DNA from 4 places in the Rhizobium sp. WYCCWR 11128 genome. Region 4 is predicted to be linked to each of the others. Evidence: predicted binding sites of a transcription regulator. Region 4 holds the regulator's gene; each other region holds the start of a gene.
What was found. The regulator PhoB, encoded in region 4, activates phosphate uptake and scavenging genes when phosphate is short. The targets are predictions, from matches to a motif close to TGTCATNNANCTGTCAT.

Region 1 (4,596 bases), on a different contig from region 4:
CCTATAATCCGATCGAGACATCCCGCCCGGCGCTTCGGATCGATACGGCAAAACCGCCGATGACATCGATCAGAGCGATCGTCATCAAAATGAAGAAGACCTGCGTCGCAGCATCCCGGACGAGCAAAAACTCGACCAGGAAAGCGATGAACACCAGCATCGACAGCATGTGGTTGACGAGATTGCCGGGACCAGTTCTGGTCGCTTTGAGGATTTCGAAGAACAGCACGACAAGTGCGATGACGATGAAAAGATCACCGAGCGCCATGCTCCAGATCGCGCCCGAGATCATCGACAGCACGATGATATCATGTTGCAGTGCTGGAATGCCGCCATTGCCCATCAGGCCTAGCATCGCAAGATTGTAAAGAATAAATGGGATAATCATCAGGGGCATGGCGGCTATCATCGGCAATCTCCCAGTGCATCATGGAACAATACTGCCGCAAACCCTTGCCCCACCGCAAGTCATTGCAAATATTATATTGTCGAAATGCAAAAGGCCGGCGTGACGCCGGCCTTGAAACTTCGATCGGACAAGCCGGATCGGGAAATTATGCGCTTTCCTTCGGCGTCAGAACCTGGCGTCCGCGATACATACCGGTCTTCAGATCGATATGATGCGGGCGGCGCAGTTCGCCGGAATTCTTGTCTTCGACGTAGGTCGGAGCCTTCAGGGCGTCTGCCGAACGGCGCATACCGCGCTTGGACGGGCTTGTTTTTCTCTTCGGTACAGCCATTTCTCTTACTCCACTTGCGGGCAAAACATTCCCACGGCCACACCGGCGGCCGAAACGGACATGTCGCGATTTCGGAATTTGGCGCGCTTATACATGCAAGGGGTGACCTTGACCAGTCCCCATGCGTATTTTTTGCAAAGCCGATGATTCCAGGCTCAGACTTCGTCTTCCGGCACGATCCAGGGCTCGGCGCGGGCCGCCTCTTCCCATTTCCGCCAGGCCGGATGCGCCTTCATGGTCTCCATATAGGCCAGCGTATCGTTTTGGCTGACGAGATCATAGATTTCGAACCGGTTGACGACAGGCGCAAACATCGCATCCGCCCCGCTGAACGCGCCAAACAGAAACGGTCCGCCGGATTGCTGCAGCAGGTCGCGCCAGATCGTCTCGATGCGGCTGATATCGGCGTCGACACCATCCGGCAACGCGATCTTGCCCTTCGGCCGGCGGATATTCATCGGGCAGGCACCGCGCAGCGCCCGGAAGCCCGAAAGCATTTCCATCGAAACCGAACGGGCGAGCGCCCGCTCGGCGCGATCCCTCGGCAGAAGGCCGGCGTCCGGATAAAGCTCGGCGACATATTCGATGATCGCCAGCGATTCCCAGATCTTCAATGCGCCGTGCTGCAGAAGTGGTACTCGCCCGGTCGGTGAGACCGCCTTGATATCGGGGTTGCCACCAGGATAGTCGAAGGGGATCAGGACTTCCTCGAAATCGACGCCGGCGCCCGTCAGCGCCATCCACGGCCGGAACGACCAGGAGGAATAGTTCTTGTTGGCGATGTAGAGCGTCGGTCTATCCATGGGCTTCTCCCGTTCAGGCTTCAAAATCGAAGATCAACAATTCGTGGAAATGGTTCATGTCCTCGAACAGGCAGAATGCCGGCGGGGTCAGCTCGAAAACAGGGGCCTTGCGGCGGACATCGTCGGCCACGTTGTCGAGCATTGCCTGCCATCGCGGCAAGGCTTCGTCCTCCAACCGTTCGATCGCATAGGCGAAGGTCATGTGGAACTTATAGTCCTCATGGTTCGGCTGGCGATAGCCCAGAAGCTCGGCCAGCGCATTGCGCCAGGCGCGCATGACCTTGCGGTCTCTCTCCGTCGCCCCGTCGACGAGCAGGCCCGACGGGCGAGCTTCGACGATGGCGACCTTGAAGGGATCGGCCATCGAGAAACCTTCGAGCCGGGCCGCCATCAGCGCTATCATGTCGTCGATCGGCGTATCGAGAGGCAGGTCGCCCGGCCAGCAATCCTGGCGGCGCCTGGTCTCGATGACACCTTCGAAAAGTGTCATGTGAATGCTTGATATCGGCGTGAAGAGGAACTGCGGGGCTTCGGGCATCGCCAGATATTTCTCACGCGCCTCGATCAGCACCGCCTGCGTTTGCGAACCCTTCTCGATATGGCAAACGATGGTGTTGCCGGCTTCCGGCAGAAAGCCGCCGACCTTGCGATAACGGCTGCCGAGATGGGCGGGCGGGGTTGGATTGTGCCTCTTCGAATAAAAGAGAAGCTCGGGCGAAAATGTCGTGATGGTCATGGGCGACTCGGGGGCTCTGGTTGGACTGCATTCGCCCATATGGCAGAACCAAGAATGTCAGATGACACTTGCCACGTCTCGAGCACGATACCGAAAAGTGTGAGCGGTTTTCGGACGACATCCTGTTCTAACGATAAGTTCTGATCTCAATCATAGATGCACCTGATGTAATCGCCCGAACCTTGTGCGCGTCTCTCGATTACGCCGGCGAGCCGGCGAAGACCTCGTCCGGGCTTGCCGGCATTGCGGTCGATCGGGTTCGGCAGCGAGACGGCAAGCAGCGATGCCTGGCGCCGCGTCAGCTTCGAGGCCGGCACCTTGAAATGATGCTGGGCCGCCGCCTCGATACCGTAAATGCCGGGACCCCATTCGGCGATATTGAGATAGATTTCCATCAGCCGCCGTTTCGACAGGACGAAATCCGTGCTCACCGCGAGCGGAAGTTCCAGCGCCTTGCGCACGAAGGAGCGGCCGTTCCAGAGGAAGAGGTTTTTCGCCGTCTGCATCGGGATGGTGCTGCCGCCACGTGTCGCCTGACCTTTCAGCGTATCCTCGACCAGCATGCGCATTTCCGCCCAGTCGACACCGCCGTGAAAGCAATATTGCCCGTCCTCCGACATCATCACCGACTGCACCACAACCGGGGCAATGTTATCAAGCGACACCCATTGCCTGTCATAACCCCGCAGCAGCACGAGATCGCGCAGCATCAGCGTCGAGACGGGATGAATGAAAGGCAGCAGATAGAAAAAGATCAGCGCATAGGGAAGAATCAGCAAGACGAGTACGGCAAGAACAATGCGTTTCAACACACGCCCGTCTCCGAACCATCGCCGACGAGCCGGCATGTCGACGCTGTCCTCTCTTTCCGGCGCTATATCCAATGTCCCCAGTCCGATTTCGCTCCTGTCGTTCTCATAACGCCTGTGCAGAGCTTATGCCAGAGTGTGCGGCGAATCTTGCTGCCGCCATCGACAATTCCGTTGCAAGCCCGGGGGCGCTCATGCCAAACAGCGCCCATGGACGCGAACCGGGACACTTTCGAGACGAGGCTGAAGAACAACGCCCGCGACATCGAGGCGCTGCTCGACGCATTGCTTTCACCGAGTGCCCTTTCCGATGAAATCGCCAGGCCCGAGACGCTGCGCGATGCCATGCATTATGCCGTGCTGAACGGCGGCAAGCGGCTACGCCCGTTTCTCGTCGTCGAAAGTGCAGCCCTTCTCGGCGGCGACGCCGAGGCGGCACTTCGCGTCGGCGCCGCTCTCGAATGCGTCCACTGTTATTCCCTCGTGCATGACGACCTGCCGGCCATGGACGATGACGACCTGCGCCGCGGCAAACCGACGGTACACATAAAGTTCGACGAAGCGACGGCGATCCTCGCAGGCGACAGCCTGCTGACCTACGCCTTCGACATCATCGCCGCGCCGGAAACGACCCTTGCCGATACGAGCAAGGCATCGCTGGTGCTGGCCCTTGCCCGCGCAGCCGGTCTCGGCGGCATGGCCGGCGGCCAGGCGCTCGACCTCGCGGCGGAAAAGCAGGCCCCCGACGAGGCCGGCATCATCCGCCTGCAGGCGATGAAAACAGGCGCGCTGATCCGCTTCGCCTGTGAAGCCGGCGCCGTCATCTCGGGAAGCTTGGCCGAAGATCGTCGCCGCCTGCGCGCCTTCGGCGAAAAGATCGGCCTTGCCTTCCAGCTTGCCGACGACATTCTCGACCTGACCTCGGATGCGGCGACCATGGGCAAGGCGACCGGCAAGGATGCGGCCCGCGGCAAGGGAACACTCGTCGCCCTGCGCGGCATGGAATGGGCCGAGACCCAGCTCCGTGAGCACGTCCGCGATGCCGAAGCGCTGCTTGCTCCCTACGGCGCCCGTGCCTCGATCCTCATTGCTGCGGCGCATTTCATCGCCGACCGAAAAAGCTGAAGCGACAGGTCAGGCGGACAATATCTCCTTGAGAGCGGAGACCAGACGGGCACACTCTTCATCCGTGCCGATGCTGATCCGCAGGAAGTCCGAAATACGCGGCTTGGCAAAATGCCGGACGAGAATGCCGCGCTCCCGCAGGGCGGCTTGAAGCGCTGCCCCTGAACGGCTTTGGTGCCTCGCGAAAACGAAATTCGCCTGCGACGGCAAGACCTCGAAACCCGAAGCTTCGAGTTCAGAGACGAGGCTTTCCCGGCTGGCGATGATGTTCCTCCGGCCTGTCTCGAACCACGCCTCGTCCTTGATCGCCGCCGTCGCCGCAAGCTGCGCCAGACGATCGAGCGGATAGGAATTGAAGCTGTCCTTGACCCGCTCCAGCGCCT
Region 2 (4,596 bases), on a different contig from region 4:
GCGCCCAATATTTTTACGCCGCAGAGCATTTCGCGCTTGCCGGCAAAGCCCTTGCGGCGCTCAACGGCAAAACCTGCGGCGATGAGGTTACGGCGCACGAAGCCGGCCGCCGCATAGGTGGCGAAGGTGCCACCGGCTGCGCTTTTCTCGCAGACGAGCCGCATCAGTTGCTCCGACCACATATCGCTGTTGCGCGACGGGGCGAAGCCGTCGAGATACCAGGCGTCGAAGCCTTCTTCGGCTGCCGCGACGCCGTCCAAGGCATGACCGCAGACCACGCTGAGCCTCGTCTGGGCATCGAGATCGAGCTCAACGATGCCATCAGGCGCTTGCGGCCACGCCGCTGTCAGCGCTTCGCGTTCGGCATCGATCTCCGGCCAGTGCGACAGCGCCCGGCCGATTTCTTCGCCGCGCATCCGGTGGAGTTCGAAGGAGATGAAATGCAGGTGCTGGCCGTCTGCACGGTGGAGTTTCCATTGCCGCCAGGTCTCGGCGAAGTTCAGGCCGGTTCCGAAGCCGAGTTCTCCGATCAGGAATGCCTGCCGCCCGTTCCAGCGCTCCGGCAGGCCGTTGCCGGCGAGAAAAACATGGCCGCATTCCAGCCGCCCGTCGGTCTGGCAATAAAAATGATCGCCAAATGCGGTGGAATAGGGCATATCGCCGTCGCGCCATTCGAGCGGCTGCGGCGCGCCCGCGCCAATCTGATCGGGGTTCACGTCTGTCATGGAAAAAGCCGATAGTCCTCAGCCGGTCTCAGGTCAATCGTCCTCAGAATTGCTGATCGTCGGCGGCGGCATCATGGGTCTCTGGGCGGCCGTCCATGCCGAGCGCCGGGGCATCCGGACTCTTGTCAGTGACGCAGGCAGATTGGGCGAAGGTGCAAGCGGCGGCCTGCTGGGCGCGCTGATGCCGCATATGCCGGACCGGTGGTCGGAGAAGAAGCAGTTCCAGTTCGATGCGCTGGTCTCGCTCGAAACCGAGATCGCCGCGCTCGAAGCCGAGACCGGACTTTCTGCCGGCTACCGCCGTTCCGGACGGCTGATCCCGCTGCCGAAGCCCCATCTCAACACAATAGCGCGCGGCCATTTCGAGGACGCCGAACGCCATTGGCGGGCGGGCGAACGTCGCTTCCACTGGCATGTGGTCGACGGGCCTGATGTAGACGGTTGGATCGAGGCGTCTGCCGGCGAGAGCGGCTTCGTGCATGACACGCTCGCCGCCCGCGTTGCTCCCCGCTTGCTGGTCGCAGCGCTCATCGCCTTCCTGCGGCGGGCAAAGCATGTTCGCATCCTGGAGCATGCGACGGTTGCCGGCCTCGATCCCGATTGCGGTACGGCCGAAATCAACGGCGAAACCATTGTTTTCAGTCACTGCATCCTGGCTGCCGGCCATCAGTCCTTTCCGTTGTTGCAAGGTCTGACGCCGGGGCTGAAACAACCGCTCGGCCAGCCGGTCAAGGGGCAGGCGGCATTATTGAAAGCCGATATCGACCCGGCGCTGCCGACGATCTTCCTCGACGGGCTCTATGTCGTCGCGCATGAGGGCGGGCACGCGGCAATCGGAAGCACCAGCGAGAACCGCTTTGACGATCCTACATCCACCGACGTCCAGCTCGACGTGCTGATCGAGGTGGCACGGGGCATCGTACCGACGCTTCGCGACGCCCCTGTTATCGAGCGCTGGGCCGGGCTTCGCCCGAAGGCGATCGATCGGGATCCGATGATCGGCCGCCATCCCGACCACCGGCGCCTGATCGCGCTGACCGGCGGCTTCAAGGTCAGCTTCGGCCTCGCCCACCGGCTGGCGGAGGCGGCGATATGTATCGCAGGCGATACAGACTGCGGATTTTTGCTGCCGGAAAGCTTCGCAATTTCAAGCCACATCGCGGCGGCTTCACGTTAAACGTGAATTAGACGCCGCTGCGTTTCGTTATTCTGTCATGCAAATCACCTATCTGCTTGCGCATCGACAGCGCCGGATCTGAACGGTGCTCACTTCCTTGATGGAGGAAATTGCATGCGCTATGCCATTTGCTTCACGCCTCCGGCGAGCGACCCGTTGTCGCTCGTGGCCGCCAATTGGCTTGGCCGAAACGTGTTTTCGGGCGATATGATGGAGCCTCCGGCAGTTCGTGGCCTCGGTATTCACGAGATCGCCTTCCATACCGCCGTGCCGCGGCGCTACGGCTTTCACGGTGTTTTGAAGGCGCCCTTTCATCTGTCCCACGACATGCCCGAATCGCAACTCCTGCGCGATCTGATGCGTTTTTCCGGGACCTTCGTTCCCTTTCAGATTCCGCGTATCGAAGTCGCCCGGCTCGGCAATTTCTACAGCCTGCTGCCGAGCACTCCCTGCGAGCAGATCCAGTATCTCGCCTCGGCGATCGTGCAGGAATTCGATCGTTTTCGCGCACCGCTCAGCGAGGCCGAGATCGAACGCAGCGATCCGGACGGGCTGTCGGCGACGCAATTTTCCAATCTGCATCGCTGGGGCAATCCCTATGTGATGGAGGAGTTCCGCTTCCATATGCCTGTGACAGGCCCCGTCAACGCGATCGACATGCCGCGCATCGAGCCGGTGTTGCGGACGATCTTCGAGCCTGTCCTCTGCGAACCTGTAATGGTTTCCAACGTTGCCCTGATGATCGAAGAGGGCACTGGCGGTCCTTTCCGCGTTCACTCGCTGCATCCGATGGGCAAGGTCAGCGCGCGCAAAATCGCTTGAATCTGCTGATGAGCTAAAGGCTTGTGCCGTAAACGCAAATCCGGCCGAGCAGTTTCCGTCTCGACATTCCGGCTGCGGATGCTACCGTTCCCCGTCTTTTCAGAAGGTGATTTGATGGTATCCGAGACTTATCCGCGCAATCTCGTCGGTTACGGGCGTCTGACGCCCGATCCGAAATGGCCGGACGAGGCACGCGTCGCCGTGCAGTTCGTCGTCAACTACGAGGAGGGCGGCGAAAGCTCGATCCTCGACGGAGATCCGGCTTCCGAAAACCTGCTGTCGGAGATCGTCGGAGCGGCCGCCTGGCCAGGGCAGCGCAACCTCAACATGGAATCGATCTATGAGTATGGTTCGCGTGCCGGCTTCTGGCGGCTCTGGCGAATGTTCACCGATCTTAAGGTGCAGGCGACCGTCTACGGCGTGACGCTGGCGATGGCCCGCAACCCCGAGGCCGTCGCTGCGATGAAGGAGGCCGGCTGGGAGATCGCCAGCCACGGCTACCGCTGGCTGGAATATAAGGATTTTCCCGAAGATCTGGAGCGCAAGCATATCCTCGAAGCCGTGCGCCTGCACACCGAACTCACCGGCGAGCGGCCCTACGGCATGTATCAGGGCAAGCCTTCCGACAATACGCTTCGGCTGGTGCAGGAGGAGGGCGGTTTCCTCTATTCCTCCGATTCCTATGCCGATGACCTGCCCTATTGGGTGAAGGGCGTCGACGGGAAACCCTTCCTGATCATCCCCTATACGCTCGAAACCAACGACATGCGTTTTGCGACGCCGCAGGGCTTCAATGCCGGCGATCAGTTCTTCACCTATCTGAAGGACGCTTTCGACACGCTTTATGAGGAAGGCAAGGCGGGCAGCCCGAAGATGATGTCGGTCGGATTGCATTGCCGCCTCGTCGGACGTCCCGGCCGGGCGGCAGCGCTGAAGCGCTTCATCGAATATGTGCTGAAGCATGACAAGGTCTGGATTCCGCGCCGCATCGAGATCGCCGAGCATTGGCACAAGCATCATCAGCCGGAAGCGCTCTGATGATGTCGCGCGAGGATTTCGTCTCCCGCTTCGGCGGCGTCTTTGAACATTCGCCTTTCATCGCCGAGCGCGCCTATGACGCCGGCCGGGTGCCGGAGCCGCTGTCGGCGGCCGGCGTGCATGCGTCGCTAACCGCTGTCTTCCAGGCGGCAAGCCCGCAGGAGCGCCTCGGCGTGCTCAGCGCCCATCCTGACCTTGCCGGGCGCCTCGCGATAGCGGGCGAACTCACCGAAGACAGCCGGAAGGAGCAATCCGGCGCCGGTCTCGACCGCCTGACCCCGGCCGAACATGCCCGCTTCACCGAACTCAATTCGGCCTATGTCGAAAAATTCGGCTTTCCCTTCATCATTGCGGTCAAGGGGCTCGGCAAGGACGATATCCTGTCGGCCTTCGAAACACGGATCGGCAATGGCAGGGACGAAGAATTTGCGACCGCGACGGCGCAAGTCGAGCGGATCGCGCTGCTGCGCCTGACGACGATGCTGCCGGAGGCTGAATGAACGAGCGGCGCGCGATCGACTATCTCAATGAGATGTATGAGGCGGCATCCGAAGCGCTGTCTTTCGTCGGCGGAATGGATGGGGCGGCGTTCGCCGGGGACAAGCTCACTTTCAAGGCGGTCACCTTTTGCCACTTCACCATCGGTGCCGCGGCATCCCGCTTGCTGGTGACTCATCCGGAATTTGCGACCGAGCATCCCGATCTGCCGTGGACGAAAATCTGCGGCACGGGCAACCGTATCCTCGACGGCGTCTTCGATCTCGATCCTTCCGACATCTGGGAGGCGACGTATCGCACGCTGCCGGAGCTTCTTTCCGCGATCGATGCCATCCG
Region 3 (4,596 bases), on a different contig from region 4:
GCTTTGACCGGGCAGCGGCACCCAAACCCTTCACCTTACGGCGATTTAACCGACCGAGCCTTTGCAAGCCTCTTGTTTGCAAAGGGCGAAAGCCTCATATTATCCGCAGGCATGCTGGAGCTCCGCAGCGGCGCCCGGGTCGAAAACCCCGACACCGTATTTCCATCGGAGCTTGTAAGAGGAAACTATGGCTGATCTTCGTAACTATCAAAGCCGCGCTCAGACCGGCGAGATGATTGATCAAGGCCTGCGCGCTTATATGCTCAAGGTCTACAACCTGATGGCGCTGGGTCTGGCGATCACCGGTGTGGCCGCATATCTGTCGTTCCAATTCGCCTTCGCCAATGGTGAGCTGACCGCTTTCGGTCAGGCGATCTATGTGAGCCCGCTGAAGTGGGTGGTCATCCTGGCGCCGCTGGCTCTGGTGTTCTTCCTGAGCTTCCGGATCAATACGATGACGGTGGCCGCCGCCCAGACGACCTTTGCGGTCTACGCTGCGCTCGTCGGCCTGTCGCTCTCATCGATCTTCCTGATCTACACGGGCCAGAGCGTCGTTCAGACCTTCTTCGTCACCGCCGCCTCCTTCGGCGCGCTGTCGCTTTACGGCTACACGACGAAGCGTAACCTGTCGGCGATGGGCTCGTTTCTGATGATGGGTCTGTTCGGCCTGATCATCGCCTCGATCGTCAACATCTTCCTGGCGTCGTCTGCCGTGCAGTTCGCGATCTCGGTGCTCGGCGTGCTGATCTTCGCAGGCCTCACCGCCTACGATACGCAGCGGATCAAGGAATTGTACCTGGAAGCCGATGACGTCGCCGTGGCCGGTCGCAAGGCGATCATGGGTGCGCTGACGCTCTATCTCGACTTCATCAACCTCTTCATGTTCCTGCTGCAGTTCATGGGCAACCGTAAATAAGCAGGGCAGACTGAGATCGAAAAGGCGGCTTCGGCCGCCTTTTTTGTTGCGTAGGCTTTCACGGAATGGTTTTAGAAAGCCCTTGCCGCCCTTATGGATATGCTGCTGAAATGTCCTTCCTCCTGCGCGATGCTTCGAACGCCGATATTCCCGCCATTGCCGATATCTATCGCGAATCGGTCCTGAACGGCGTCGCGAGCTATGAGATCGTGCCGCCCTCCGAGGCCGAGATGGCGCAACGTTTTGCGGCCATCGTCGGCCAGCAATATCCCTATATCGCAGCCATCGGCACGGACGGGGCCTTGCTCGGCTACGCCTATGCCTCGGCCTTCCGCACGCGTCCTGCCTATCGCTGGCTGGTCGAGGATTCGATTTATCTAGCGCCGCAAGCCCGCGGCCGCCGTATCGGCAAGGCGCTGCTCGCCGAACTGATCATCCGCTGCACCACCTGCGGCTTTCGTCAGATGGCGGCCGTCATCGGCGGCGCCAGCCCCGCATCGATCGCGCTCCATCGCACGGCCGGCTTCGAGGAGGTCGGTCTGATGAAGGGCACCGGCTACAAGCACGGCCGCTGGCTGGATACGATGTTCATGCAGCGCGCGCTCGGCGAAGGCATGAGCACCGATCCGGACCCGTCCGTCTATCCCGGCACGCTGTTTAACGGCTGATATGGCTTACTTGTCGACGAGCTTCAGGGCCTTGTCGAAGACCTTCAGCACCTGGTTCAGCTCGTGACCACGCTTCAGGATCGTGCCATTGACGCTGATCACGGAATAGGCGCCCTGCTTGGCGGCGAGCTTCGGGTTTTTCTCGATGCGGAAGAGCGGCATTTCGCCGGAACGCTTGAAAACGGAAAAGACCGCCCTGTCCTTCAGGTGATCGATGGCGTAGTCGCGCCATTCACCATCACCGACCATCCGGCCGTAGATCCAGAGGATCGCGTCCAGTTCGCGCCGGTGGAAGGTCACCGGAAGCGGGTCCTTGCTTTGTTTGTATTCCCTGAGATCGACGACGACTGAGGAACTGTGGTCGACGGAACGGCTTTCGCCGTGTCGCAAATCCGGCTGATCTGTCATCAGTCTCACAAGGCCTCCACATGTGACAGGAGGGTGACAGTTTGCCCGAGCCGCCGCAAATTGCAAGAGTGCCAGCCGTCACATTCCGCCGCACGTCTCTCGCGCAAGGACGCTGTAGCACTTTGAGTCAGCGCATCATGTCTTGCGAAAGTTGGGTTCGATTTTCGGAAAGCATGATGCGCTGGACAGGTCAACGCTTTCTCCGCAGCGCCGCATTTCAGTCAAAACAGCGCCTCATTTGCAGGAGATTTATGAATTCCAGTTTGGCGCCAGCGCGCCAAAGGGCCCGGCGGAGCGTATCGACCTTAACCCCAGCCCCGAATACGCTCGGCCGGGCCGCCCCAGCACTTCATCCGCAACCGGATGAATCTCAGATATTTTTGCCAGCCATCACCACGGTCGCGCCAAGGATCGCCGCCGGATCGCCGTCTGCGGTCGCCGATTGCAGCAGGATGGCGCAGCCCTCGAGCTGCGGCCGCTGCAGGACGCTGGCCGGCAGCGTCAGACTGGTCGCCTTGCCGTCCCACATGCCGACGGTTTCGACATTGGTGACGCTGTGCAGATAGGAGATCTTCTGGCCGCTGTTCTCGCCTTTTTCGACGTCGATCGTCTTTTCCTTATCGAAATAGACCATGACGACATTGGCTTTGCCCTGTCCCGCGCCGATCTTGATCTCCAGCTCGTCGCCGCGCATCGCGGCACTGATCGGAACGGTCAGCCCGTTGCCTTCGCTGCTATAGGTGTCGATCTTGCTGTTGATGCCATTCAGATCGGCGCCGGCCAGATGGTCGCGTCCATTGACGATGGCCTGCGGCGTGTAGACGTTGCTGCGGCCCATCGTTTTGGCATAGCCATACTGCCGCTCGGTGTTTTCCTTGGAGCTCAGCGTATCGGCCCAGCCGAGATAGTTCCAGTAATCGACATGATAGGCGAGCGCAATGACATCGCCCTGGTTCACCAGCTTGCGGAAAGCGGCATCAGCGGGAGGACAGGAGGAGCAGCCCTGCGACGTGAAGAGTTCGACGACACCTTTCGGCGTGCCGTCTTCGGCCTGTAGCGGGCCTGAGAGAACAACGCCGGCAATCAGCGGAATCAAAAAACGGGGGGACATTCACCTGCACCTCTTTTTCAGCGCCGACGGCATGTTTGAACCGGGGGCCCTGACATATGAACGTACGAATAATCCTTCCGGGTCCAAACGAAAAGTCACGAACGGGTGAGACGTAGCTCGACGGGAACTTGCATAAAACAAATCATCGTGAGCCCGTCCAAATACTGTCGTCGCACCAAAGAAAAGCCGCCGGAGATTGCTTTCCGGCGGCTATTATCAAATAAGTCTCTTAAAAATCAGGCAGCGAGATCGCGCAGAACCGTCTGCAGGATGCCGCCATTGTTGAGGTAGATCACCTCGTCGAGCGTATCGACGCGCGACAGCAGCGGAACCTCCTTCACGGTGCCGTCGCCATAGGTGATCCTGGCGATCTTCTTCTCGCGCGGCTTGATCTTTTCCAGACCTTCGATGGTGACGAGTTCGTCGCCCTTGAGGCCGAGGCTCTGCCAGGTCGTGCCCTCTTCGAAGACGAAGGGGATGATGCCCATGCCGACCAGGTTCGAACGATGAATGCGCTCGAAGGACTGGGCGACCACCGCCTTGACGCCGAGCAAGTTGGTGCCCTTGGCAGCCCAGTCGCGCGAGGAGCCGTTGCCGTATTCGACACCGGCGAAGATGACGAGCGGCACACCTTCCTGCTTGTACTGCATCGCGGCGTCGTAGATCGAGGTCTCTTCCTTCGACGGGTAATGGATGGTGTAGCCACCTTCCTTGCCGTTCGGGCCGAGCATGTGGTTGCGGATGCGGATATTGGCGAAGGTGCCGCGCATCATCACTTCATGGTTGCCGCGGCGCGTGCCGTACTGGTTGAAATCGGCAACGGCGACGTCGTGGTCGATCAGGTAGGCGCCGGCCGGCGATGCCGCCTTGATCGAACCGGCCGGCGAGATGTGGTCGGTGGTGATCTTGTCGCCGAACAGGCCGAGGACGCGGGCGCCCTTGATGTCGGAAACGCCGCTGCCCTTCTTGCCCATGCCGACGAAGTAGGGCGGGTTCTGCACATAGGTCGAATTGTCGTCCCAGGCATAGGTCTGGCCCGGCGGGATCTGAACGGCCTGCCAGTTGACGTCGCCCTTGAAGACGTCGGCGTACTTGCTTTCGTAAAGCTCGCGGGTCACGTATTTCAGGATGAATTCCTGAACTTCCTTCGAGGTCGGCCAGATGTCCTTGAGATAAACCGGGTTGCCGCTATGGTCCTCGCCGATCGGCTCCTTGGTCAGATCCGTTTGCACCGTACCGGCAAGCGCATAAGCGACGACCAGCGGCGGGGATGCGAGATAGTTCGCCTGCACGTCGGGCGAGATGCGGCCTTCGAAGTTGCGGTTGCCGGAGAGAACGCCGGAAACGATGAGGCCCTTGTCGTTGATCGTCTTCGAGATCGGTGCCGGCAGCGGGCCGGAATTGCCGATGCAGGTGGTGCAGCCGAAGCCGACGAGGTTGAAGCCGAGCTTGTCGAGGTCGGCCTGCAGGCCCGACTTGGCGAGATATTCACC
Region 4 (4,596 bases):
TTCGTCGCCAACGCGCCGACGACACCGCTCGATCCCTCGACGGCTCTGCCCGTACAGGTCTATATGTGGGCCAACGAGGCAGAACGTGCCTTCGTTGAGCGTACTTCGGGTGCCATCATTGTCCTGCTCCTGTTCCTGATCGTCATGAACATGGGCGCCATCCTCTTGCGTCGTCGCTTCGAGCGCCGCTGGTAAACGGAGTTACACATCATGAACATGTTGACGGAAGCTGCAGTTGAAAAGGCGCTGGATCACAAGATGAGCAACGTCCCGTATAAGATGATCGGAAAGGATGTCTCGGTTTACTACGGCGAGAAGCGCGCGCTTTTCGATGTGAACCTGAACGTCCGCGAAAACACCGTAACCGCCCTGATCGGCCCGTCCGGCTGCGGCAAGTCGACCTTCCTGCGGTGCCTCAACCGCATGAACGACACGATCGACGGCTGCCGCGTCACCGGCAAGATCACCCTCGACACCGACGATGTCTATGATCCCGATATCGACGTCGTCGAACTTCGCGCCCGCGTCGGCATGGTCTTCCAGAAGCCGAACCCGTTCCCGAAGACGATCTACGAAAACGTCTCCTACGGCCCGCGCATCCATGGCCTTGCCAAGTCGAAGGCCGACCTCGACCAGATCGTCGAGACCAGCCTGCAGCGCGCCGGTCTCTGGAACGAGGTCAAGGACCGCGTGCATGAATCTGGCACCGGCCTGTCCGGCGGCCAGCAGCAGCGCCTTTGCATTGCGCGTGCCGTCGCCGTCAGCCCGGAAGTCATCTTGATGGACGAGCCCTGCTCGGCGCTCGACCCGATCGCCACCGCCAAGGTCGAGGAGCTGATCCACGAGCTGCGCGAGAACTATACGATCGTCATCGTCACCCACTCCATGCAGCAGGCCGCGCGTGTCTCGCAGCGCACCGCCATGTTCCACCTCGGCAACCTCGTCGAGGAGAACGACACCGACAAGATGTTCACCAATCCCGACGATCCGCGCACCCAGGACTACATCATGGGTCGCTTCGGTTGATTTTGGCGACACCAAGCCTTCCCGTTATTCGAGGATAAAGCCCCATGGCATCGACACATATTTTTTCTGCCTACGATGATGATCTGAAGTTCCTGTCCAGGCGGATTTCCGAAATGGGCGGCCTGGCCGAGCAGATGGTCGGCGAATCCGTGCGCGCCCTCGTCAACGGCGATACGGCGCTGGCGCAGAAGGTCATCTCGGACGATGTGATCCTCGATCACGCCGAACGCGAAATCGGCGACAAGGCGATCGTCACGATCGCCCGCCGTCAGCCGATGGCCTCGGACCTGCGTGAAATCATGGGTTCGATCCGCATCGCCGCCGATCTCGAACGCGTCGGCGACCTCGGCAAGAACACCGCCAAGCGCGTCATCGCCGTCCAAAGCACCGGCGTTCCCCGCAAGCTTGCCCGCGGCCTCGAGCATCTGTCCGAGCTGGCGCTCGTCCAGCTCAAGGAAGTGCTCGATGTCTACACCAATCGTTCAGCCGACAAGGCGAATGCGATCCGTGAACGCGACAACGAGATCGACGCGATGTACACCTCGCTGTTCCGCGAACTCCTGACCTACATGATGGAAGATCCGCGCAACATCACCAGCTGCACGCATCTTCTCTTCTGCGCCAAGAACATCGAGCGCATCGGCGACCATGCCACCAACATCGCCGAGACGATCTTTTACATGGCGACAGGCGCGCAGCCGGAAGGTGATCGTCCGAAGGATGACAGCGCCAACACCGTCGGCGCGGTCACCGAATAACCGCCCGCACAGTCAATTGCGTGCGCGCCCGTCCGGGCGCGCAAAGAGGTCGCAGCCAATTTTTGAATTTGCGCAGGATGCACTGCTTAAATCACCCTGGTTTAAGGATCATGCGCGAGGAGACCGACACGCATGATCCCGAGAGTTGCAGTTGTTGAAGACGAGGAAGCCCTCAGCGTGCTTCTTCGCTACAATCTCGAAGCGGAAGGCTTCGAGGTCGATACCATCCTTCGTGGCGATGAAGCCGAAATGCGGCTCCAGGAGCGCACGCCCGATCTTCTCATCCTCGATTGGATGCTGCCCGGCGTTTCCGGCATCGAGCTCTGCCGGCGCCTGCGCATGCGGCCGGAAACCGAGCGCCTGCCGATCATCATGCTGACGGCGCGCGGCGAGGAGAGCGAGCGTGTCCGTGGATTGTCGACGGGCGCCGACGATTATGTCGTCAAGCCCTTCTCGACCCCCGAGCTCGTTGCCCGCGTCAAGGCGATGCTGCGCCGCGCCCGCCCCGAGGTGCTGTCGACGGTGCTGAAATGCGGTGACATCGAGCTCGACCGCGAGACCCATCGCGTCCATCGCAAGACCCGCGAAGTCCGCCTCGGCCCCACCGAATTCCGCCTGCTGGAATTCCTGATGTCGTCGCCGGGCCGGGTCTTCTCCCGCTCGCAGCTGTTGGATGGCGTCTGGGGCCACGATATCTATGTCGACGAGCGCACCGTCGACGTCCATGTCGGCCGCCTGCGCAAGGCGCTGAATTTCTCCAACATGCAGGACGTCATCCGCACCGTCCGCGGCGCCGGTTATTCGATGGAAGCCTGAGGGCTTCCATCTGAGCCTGCTGACAAAGCCCTGGCAAAACCCGCGACGTCATCCTCGGCCTTGTGCCGAGGATCTGCGCTCGCTAAATTAAGTATTTGAAAATAAAGGTTTTACCCTCAAGTCATTGGGGTGATCAGATGCTCGGCACAAGGCCGAGCATGACGGAGGGAAGCCTGAGCTTCCATCCGCGCATAAAAAAACGGGCCAATCGGCCCGTTTTCTGCATTCTAACGATGGTTGCCCGCGCTCAACTGGCCCGCGCTGCTGCCCTGCGGCGTTCGTTCACCGGCTGGTAGGCAAGCTTCTGGTGATAGCCGCAATAGGGCGAATTGTCGGGGGACTCGCAGCCGCAGAAATGGAAGTCGTCCTTCAGCGGATCGCCGACCGGCCATTTGCAGGTGCGCTCGGTTAGTTCCGTCAGGCCGAGGCGGCGCGAAATCGGCACCACCACATTGCCTCGCGGCACGTATTCCATTTCCTCGATCGTTTCGATCTCGATCTCTTCCTTCAGCATCGTCGCGCCCTGCTGGCGGGTGACGGTGCGGGTCGTGATCCGGGAGGCGAAGTTCGGCGCGCGCGGCGCCGATGTATTGCGCTTCGGCGTTCGCGCCGCGGTATTGGTGCCGCCGGCCTTGGCACGGCCGGGAAGGCACAGCCGGTGCACTTTGCCGATGACCGCGTTTCGGCTGACCCCGCCAAGCTGCGCAGCGATCTGGCTGGCGCTCAGTCCTTCGGCCCAAAGTTTCTTGAGTTTCTCGACCCGCTCGTCTGTCCAGTTCATGCCCTGTCTCCACCTTTTGCGTTGGTGATGGCAGAATCCCTCACCGTTGTCCCGGGAGCTCCGAAACAAGAAACGCTTGATCAATTTTGGTGACTAGTTCCGCCGCATGCAGTCTAGTAATTGATCTTTAACCTAGTGTGAGCCTGACTCCGTGACAAGAGTCGCATGAATCCGGATGAATCGAATTCGTAGTTTTCCCCAACTTGCTGCCCCTGCGTGTCATTTCTGCAATAATGCCTGTTGAAGACTGAAAATGCCGCTGTACACCTGTGCTGCATACGCTAAGGGCGCCGTTTTGTTGACATTGCAGCGCGAAAAGGAAATAGTGCCACTCGCCGCCGCAAGGCGGCATTTTTGATTTTTCGGGCCTGGTTTCCTTAGCCGGAGTCATTGCCCGGCAACTTTGATGGAGATCGCGCCATGGCTGAAGCCGCGCCGCTTTATGACACCTATTCTCGTGCCCCGCTGCGGTTCGAGCGAGGCGAGGGCGTATGGCTGATCACCGAAACTGGCGAGCGATATCTCGATTTCGGCGCCGGCGTTGCCGTCACCTCCGTCGGCCACAGCAATCCGCATGTGGTCGGCGCGCTAAAGGAGCAGGCCGACAAGGTCTGGCACCTGTCGAACATCTATGAGATCCCCGGCCAGGAGCGCCTGGCAAAACGGCTGACGGACGCCACCTTCGCCGATAAGGTGTTCTTCACCAATTCGGGCGCCGAGGCGCTCGAATGCGCGATCAAGACGGCGCGCCGCTATCAGTTTTCCAAGGGCCATCCCGAGCGCTTCCATATCATCACCTTCGAAGGCGCCTTCCACGGACGGACGCTGGCGACGATCGCTGCCGGCGGCCAGGAAAAATATCTCGAAGGTTTCGGCCCCAAGGCGCCGGGTTTCGATCAGGTGGCTTTCGGCGATATCGAAGCGGTCCGCGCCGCGATCACCGAGGCGACGGCCGCCATCCTCATCGAGCCGGTGCAGGGCGAGGGCGGCGTCCGTCCTGCCACGCCTGAGTTCATGAAGGCGCTTCGCCAGCTCTGCGACGACAACGGCCTGCTGTTGATCCTCGACGAGGTCCAGACCGGCGTCGGCCGCACCGGCAAGCTCTTCGCTCATGAATGGTCGGGCGTCACCCCCGACATCATGGCTGTTGCCAAGGGCATCGGCGGCGGTTTCCCGCTCGGCGCCTGTCTTGCCACATCAGAGGCCGCCTCCGGC

Region 1: HX898_RS13965 (DUF1868 domain-containing protein) is a predicted target of PhoB. The motif match lies at 2,330-2,346, and genes of this name have one in related genera.
Region 2: HX898_RS15240 (DUF1045 domain-containing protein) is a predicted target of PhoB. The motif match lies at 1,925-1,941, and genes of this name have one in related genera.
Region 3: HX898_RS13475 (DUF2794 domain-containing protein) is a predicted target of PhoB. The motif match lies at 2,015-2,031, and genes of this name have one in related genera.

What each region holds. Positions count from the first base shown of each region.
Region 1 covers NZ_JACCEZ010000003.1:331,711-336,306, forward strand. The annotation lists gene phaR (polyhydroxyalkanoate synthesis repressor PhaR) at 1-7, shown strand, start outside; gene HX898_RS13950 (hypothetical protein) at 2-409, opposite strand; gene rpmF (50S ribosomal protein L32) at 555-740, opposite strand; gene HX898_RS13960 (glutathione S-transferase family protein) at 896-1,543, opposite strand; gene HX898_RS13965 (DUF1868 domain-containing protein) at 1,557-2,279, opposite strand; gene mtgA (monofunctional biosynthetic peptidoglycan transglycosylase) at 2,426-3,163, opposite strand; gene HX898_RS13975 (polyprenyl synthetase family protein) at 3,299-4,213, shown strand; gene hisC (histidinol-phosphate transaminase) at 4,223-4,596, opposite strand, start outside.
Region 2 covers NZ_JACCEZ010000004.1:89,630-94,225, reverse strand. The annotation lists gene mnmD (tRNA (5-methylaminomethyl-2-thiouridine)(34)-methyltransferase MnmD) at 1-725, opposite strand, end outside; gene HX898_RS15245 (FAD-binding oxidoreductase) at 724-1,902, shown strand; gene HX898_RS15240 (DUF1045 domain-containing protein) at 2,017-2,724, shown strand; gene puuE (allantoinase PuuE) at 2,839-3,762, shown strand; gene uraD (2-oxo-4-hydroxy-4-carboxy-5-ureidoimidazoline decarboxylase) at 3,762-4,262, shown strand; gene HX898_RS15225 (HepT-like ribonuclease domain-containing protein) at 4,259-4,596, shown strand, end outside.
Region 3 covers NZ_JACCEZ010000003.1:225,430-230,025, forward strand. The annotation lists gene HX898_RS13460 (ABC transporter permease) at 1-7, shown strand, start outside; gene HX898_RS13465 (Bax inhibitor-1/YccA family protein) at 188-916, shown strand; gene HX898_RS13470 (GNAT family N-acetyltransferase) at 1,027-1,584, shown strand; gene HX898_RS13475 (DUF2794 domain-containing protein) at 1,591-1,992, opposite strand; gene HX898_RS13480 (thioredoxin family protein) at 2,363-3,103, opposite strand; gene acnA (aconitate hydratase AcnA) at 3,340-4,596, opposite strand, start outside.
Region 4 covers NZ_JACCEZ010000002.1:535,814-540,409, forward strand. The annotation lists gene pstA (phosphate ABC transporter permease PstA) at 1-195, shown strand, start outside; gene pstB (phosphate ABC transporter ATP-binding protein PstB) at 211-1,026, shown strand; gene phoU (phosphate signaling complex protein PhoU) at 1,071-1,784, shown strand; gene phoB (phosphate regulon transcriptional regulator PhoB) at 1,917-2,600, shown strand; gene HX898_RS10310 (GcrA family cell cycle regulator) at 2,848-3,381, opposite strand; gene HX898_RS10315 (aspartate aminotransferase family protein) at 3,802-4,596, shown strand, end outside.